One region of the Peribacillus sp. NPDC096448 genome, then DNA from elsewhere that is predicted to be linked to it. Evidence: riboswitches for the same ligand, from Rfam matches in the RefSeq annotation. Region 1 holds a riboswitch; the other holds the start of a gene.
What was found. A riboswitch is a leader RNA that binds a small molecule or an ion and turns the genes downstream of it on or off. The one in region 1 is predicted to bind FMN.
Positions count from the first base shown of each region.

Region 1 (3,205 bases):
GGAAGCCATCCCTTTAGCTGCTTCATTGCAGACATAATCATAATGTGAAGTAGCACCCCTGATTACCGTTCCAAGACCGATTACCGCATCATATTTACCTGTATTCACAAGTTTCTTAGCAATTAACGGAAGTTCAAAAGCACCCGGGACCCAAGCGATGTCAACATCATTCTCATCAACGCCATGACGCTTAAGGCCATCCAATGCCCCTCCTAAAAGCTTGCTTGTGATAAACTCATTAAATCTTCCTACCACGATTCCGACTTTCAATCCTGATCCGATTAATTGTGCTTCAATAGTTTTCCCCATGTCCAATTCCTCCTAATTTTTAAAAACAATATTATTTTTTTCATGTTAAGATTTAATTCCTTAAAAATCCTTCAAGCTTTCGGGATGTTCAGTTCAAGTTCCTGTTTCCCGATTTTATCATTGTGTTGAAGATACCGAATCAAATCGGCTATCGTAATGAATTTCAGGTTGAATTTATCAGCGATGACTTCTAAATCAGATACGCGGGCCATTGATCCATCTTCATTCATGATCTCACAAATGACACCGGCTGGAGCGGCACCGCATAACTTCGCCAAGTCCACCGATGCTTCCGTATGTCCTGCCCTTCTTAATACGCCGCCTTCTTTAGCGACTATCGGAAAAGTGTGACCAGGCCTTTGGAAATCTTCAGCGACCGAATCTTCATTAAGAAGCTCAAGGATGGTCAAGGACCGTTCAAAAGCACTGATTCCTGTAGAGGTGCTTTTATGATCGACACTTACCGTAAAAGCAGTGCCATGATGATCGGTATTTTCTCCTACCATAGGATGCAGTTTCAATTTTGCTGCCAGTTGTTCAGTGATGGTTGTACAAATCAAACCACGTCCATGAGTCGCCATGAAATTAATCGCTTCCGGTGTCGCCTTTTCGGCCAACACTACAAAATCCCCTTCATTTTCACGGTCTTCATCATCGGATACGATTACTACCTTGCCAGCCTTCAAATCTTCTATTGCTTCTTCTATTGTATGGAACATCATTACACCGCCCTTTTATTAGAATCCATGCTCTGCCAAAAACTCTAAATTCAGTCCTGGTTTTGGATTGCCATTTTTCATTTGATGTATTATATATTTCCCTATCATGTCGTTTTCGATGTTAACGATATCTCCAGCCGCTTTTTGTCCCAATACGGTGTCCTGATGAGTCAATGGAATCAATGATACTGTCAAAAGGTTCCTTTCGATCCCAAATATCGTCAAGCTCGTTCCGTCGATGGCCACGGAACCTTTTGGAATGCAAAAGGTACTAAGCCCTTCTTCCAATTGGATTACATAATATACGGCATTTTCTTTCCGTTCTTTTTTTATGATTGTTCCGGTTCCGTCGATATGACCTGAAACAAAATGACCTCCAAACCTTCCCTGTGCACTCATGGCTCGTTCGAGATTAACAGGTGATCCCAATTTTAACGTCCGGATCGAGGAAGCTTTGACCGTTTCCGGCATCACGTCGACCGTAAATAAACTTTTCGTGAAGGACGTTACCGTTAAGCAGACCCCGTTGACTGAAATACTATCCCCCAGATGCACATCTTCAAGGATTTTTTCAGAACGAATCGATAACTCCATACTGCTTTTTCCTTTTTTCAAGGAATGGACGGTACCGATATCCTCAATGATTCCCGTAAACATGTTTTTCCCCCTTTTATAAAATATAAAAAACCCCTTAGGATGACCTAAGGAGTTAACAGGAGAAATGAGTGAAAAAAATTGTATACTTAAAAAGCCTAATATTTTCATTTTCGAAAAATTAGGCGTACGTATACACTTGGGTTCCACACGTCCTTCTCCCATCCAGACTGTACTGTCGGCTTTGGAATCTCACCAAATCCTGCCTTTAACAGGCTCGCGGGCTTAGAATTTCTTCATCACCGCCGGTTGGGATTTTCACCCGACCCCGAAGGACTAAATTAATATGAATCTTTGAATATTTTATCACCATAATGTGAAGATGTAAAATTTCTAACCTTAAATGGTTCAATTGTTACAGAAACTTCCTCCCTTTATGAAATATCGACCCCCAAGTCCCCGATGTGCTCCAAAAAGGTTAACCAAGGTAAATATGTGGAATAGGGTTAGAGGATCACAATTCAAATAAGGAGGAAAACCATGCTTATTTCCATCATTAACTTGATATTCTATCTATTCGTCGTCACGATGAATTTTTTAGCCAATTTCCTGCCATTGAACGGCCAGACATCAGGAAAGATTTCCGATAAACTGGATGTCCTTTTCACTCCTGCCGGTTATGTATTTTCCATTTGGGGCTTGATCTATTTCCTGCTCGCCATCTGGGTCTTCAGGCAGTTTTTAAGTAAATATCAAAACAGCCCTGCTTATAAGGCATCCTTCCCTTGGTTCGCTTTAAGCTGTGTCCTGAATGTTGCTTGGCTTTTGGCTTGGCACTATGAACACCTTTTGTTATCCGTATTCATTATCATTGCTTTGTTGGTTACTTTAATGATCATTTATACAAGCATAAAAAAAGTAGGACACACGACTTTCGACCTATTTCCGTTTTCCGTTTATACAGGCTGGGTAAGTGTTGCAACCATAGCTAACATTTCTTATTACCTCACCTATATCAAATGGGACGGTTTTGGGGTTTCCAGATTAAACTGGACGATCTTCCTGCAGATTGCAGCAACGACCCTTGCCTTTGTCTTTGCAGGTAAAAACCGGGATTGGTGCTATCCTCTCGTATTCGTTTGGGCGTTCATAGGCATCGGGATACGAAATAGCGGCGCCTATCCGATAATCACAGACATTTCTTATATCCTGGCTGCCATCACTTTTATCGTATCCATCACCATCTTCATTAAAAATAGAAGGAACTAAATGAGGGATATGGTACCCTAAAATGCTTGCTGAAGATCTTGCCATACATCCTGCCAAGCTTCAAGGCCAACTGAGAGACGGACCAGCTGGTCACTGATGCCCATTTGTTCCCGTGAATCTTCAGGAACGGCAGAGTGCGTCATGGTAGCGGGATGCTGGATCAATGTTTCGGCATCCCCTAGACTTACGGCAATTTTGATAAGTTTCAATTTATTGAGGAATACCTGTGCATCCTGTTTTGTGCCATGCAATTCGAAAGAGATAAGGCCGCCGCCATGTTTCATCTGTTTTTGCATTATATAGTGATCCGGTGA
Region 1 covers NZ_JBIWEU010000005.1:155,180-158,384, forward strand. The annotation lists gene ribH (6,7-dimethyl-8-ribityllumazine synthase) at 1-309, opposite strand, end outside; partial or broken gene ribB (3,4-dihydroxy-2-butanone-4-phosphate synthase) at 390-1,028, opposite strand; gene ribE (riboflavin synthase) at 1,047-1,685, opposite strand; FMN riboswitch at 1,832-1,962, opposite strand; gene ACIQ0C_RS10985 (TspO/MBR family protein) at 2,163-2,891, shown strand; gene megL (methionine gamma-lyase) at 2,909-3,205, opposite strand, start outside.

Region 2 (3,205 bases), on a different contig from region 1:
CCGCCGTTATTATTGATGAATACAACGGAAATTATGTGACTAAATGACGAAACATGGAAGGAACCAAGTTAATTATTTCGATGTTTTTCGTTGACATTCAGCTACATGATAGTTATTATCAATACAATTTCTATTGAAAAGTTTGGCATTCGGTCTTACAATAAGAAAGAGATAATAATCTGAAATAAAAAGATTATCAGTTGTTAATCAACTTAGGAGGGGTTATATTCATGGCTAAATTTACTATTGTGGATAAAGAAACATGCATAGCTTGTGGGGCTTGCGGAGCAGCGGCACCAGATATATACGATTATGATGACGAAGGGATTGCATTTGTTACCCTTGACGATAACGAGGGAATCGTTGAAATTCCAGATGTACTTATAGACGACATGATGGATGCATTTGAAGGATGCCCAACGGATTCCATTAAAGTTGCTGACGAGGCATTTGACGGAGATGCACTAAAATTCGAATAAAGTTACAAGCCATTTTCAATCGAGAATGGCTTTTCTTTTGGTCAATGTCGCATTACAACTTCTCGGCCAAAAAAACAGACATAAAAACAACCGGATATGGATATCCGGTTGTTTTTTATTTCTATCGTCAATGCCATTAAGCATTTTTATATAATGTTTGCTTATTGATCCATGTCTGCAATTTAATGAACAGCAACATGAATACAGATGTGATGAGCACGCCTTTAATCACGTTGAAAGGCAAGATTGCCGTCGTAACGAACTTTCTTGACTCGGGCGCCGACATGGCATCCCACCCCATAAAGAAGGTATAAGCCGGTAAAAAAACAAAATAGTTTAAAACGCTCATGAATACTGCCATGGAGACTGTTCCCGCAAGTAAGGCGAACGTCATCCCTTTTTTTGAATTGATTTTCTGAAATACATAATAAGTTGGCAACACAAACAGTATTCCGGCTATAAAGTTAGCGATATGCCCCACAGGCACAGCAGTCAAGGTCCCTGTCATGACTAAATCCAATAGGTTTTTAATGAACTCGACTAGAATTCCAGCCATCGGACCAAAAATCAATGCCGCCATCAGTGCTGGGATGTCGCTAAAATCAACATTGAGAAAAGACGGGAATCCTGGAAACGGGAAATTTAAAAGCATCAATAAATAAGAAATGCTTCCCATCATGGCAAGAGTGACCGTTTTTTTCACTTTGTTCTTTTTCATAGTTCTCTCTCCTTCTTTTCCGATCTACCTGAAAAAGAGGTTAGGGTTCCAAAATATGTTGATGCTCAATAAAAAACCTTTAATTCCAATAGAATTAAAGGGATAAATTAAAGGTTACATCAAACAAACGTTCAGCAAATAACTGTTGAAACGCACTCAGGAACCTCCATCTTCTCCCATCCAGACTATACTGTCGGCTTTGGAATCACACCAAATCCTGCCTTGTAAGGCTCGCGGGCTTAGAAGAAGAAATTCCTTCATCACCGCCGGTGGGGAATTGCGCCCCGCCCCGAAGATAGACCTATAAAATTTTTTATACTTCCCATTATATCTGAAATACCTTTTTTTTGATAGCATTTTTTCTCATTTGATGCATTTAGGAAGAATATCGAACGCAGTGAACGGCTTAAAAAAAATGCCGGATTTACAATATGACAATTCGAAAATTTTTCGCAAAAGAATATGAAGCTATTTATATCGCGACATTAAACAAATGATCAGATGAAAATCTTTTGTTTAAGCGCTTTCATTCAGATAAGCCAAATTGACATAATCAGCATTTCAATTGTAAAATTAACTGAAATTTAAGATAATTTTTCCTAGGAAGGTGTTTAGACGTGTATCGGATTTTAGTAGCAGACGCCATTAAACCAGAAGGACTCGGACCGCTTTCAGTGGCACCCAATATTCATCTCATTCAGAAGACCGTAAAGGAAGCTGCAAACGAACTTGATCAGATCGATGCAATTCTCGTGAGAAGTGCAACAAAGGTTTCGGAAAATTTAATGAACCGTATGCCGCAGTTAAAAATTATAGCACGCGCTGGTGTCGGAGTTGATAACATAGACATCCCCGCGGCGACAAAACGCGGGATTGTCGTGGTTAATGCACCTGACGGCAACACCATTTCAACAGCTGAACATACATTCGCGATGATGGCATCATTAATGCGCCACATTCCACAAGCTTATGCCTCACTGAAAAATGGGGAGTGGAAACGTTCTTCATATACGGGAACTGAACTTCGTGGTAAGACATTAGGCATAGTTGGCTTTGGACGTATCGGAGGGGAAATTGCCAAACGTGCTAAAGTGTTTGGCATGGATGTCATTGTCTATGACCCGTTCCTGACTGTCGATCGTGCAAAGAAAATGTCCGTAACGGCCCTGCCGTTAGATGAATTGCTTCCTAAAGCAGACATCATTACTGTTCATACACCACTAACGAATGAAACTAGAGGATTAATTAATAAAGAAAAACTGCTTACCTGTAAAAAAGGGGTCTATCTACTGAACTGCGCCCGTGGTGGAATTCTAGACGAAGATGATTTATATGAAATGTTAGTTGAAGGGCATGTTGCAGGGGCGGCACTGGACGTTTTCGTCGAAGAACCTCCACTTGGCCATAAACTGCTTGAACTGGATAGCGTCATTGCTACACCGCATCTAGGTGCTTCCACGAAAGAAGCCCAATTAAATGTCGCCGTACAGGTTGCCCAAGAAGTATTGACCTATTTCGAAGGAAATCCAGTCTCAAGTTCAATCAATCTTCCAGCCATATCTAAGGAAGTGTTTGAAAAGGTACAGCCATTCCATCAACTTGTTCAGCAAATGGGATCCATTGCTTCTCAGTGCTTGAATGAAGGAATTCAGGAAATCTCCGTTACATATGCAGGAGAATCTTTGGATTTCGATACAGCGATTCTTACAAAAAGTCTAATCTCTGGCTTTTTAAGATCAAGAATTGATGCATCAGTCAATGAAGTGAATGCCTTATTGATTGCAAAAGAGCGTGGCATAACCGTTGGTGAAAAAATCTCTACGGACTCTTTAGGTTACTCGAATTTGATCAGCCTTAAAGTAAAAGGTGACAACCGTGAATTAACAATAAGTGGGACGTATATCGAAAATTACGGTTCTCGTATTGTAAGTTTTAATGGTTTCAAAATCGACTTTCATCCGGAATCGAATTTACTTTATATCCAGCATACCGATAAACCTGGTGTAAT
Region 2 covers NZ_JBIWEU010000001.1:593,360-596,564, reverse strand. The annotation lists gene ACIQ0C_RS02880 (ferredoxin) at 231-479, shown strand; gene ACIQ0C_RS02875 (ECF transporter S component) at 616-1,197, opposite strand; FMN riboswitch at 1,362-1,498, opposite strand; gene serA (phosphoglycerate dehydrogenase) at 1,815-3,205, shown strand, end outside.
Region 2: linked by a shared signal. The riboswitch ahead of ACIQ0C_RS02875 (ECF transporter S component) and the one ahead of ribE (riboflavin synthase) in region 1 are both predicted to bind FMN.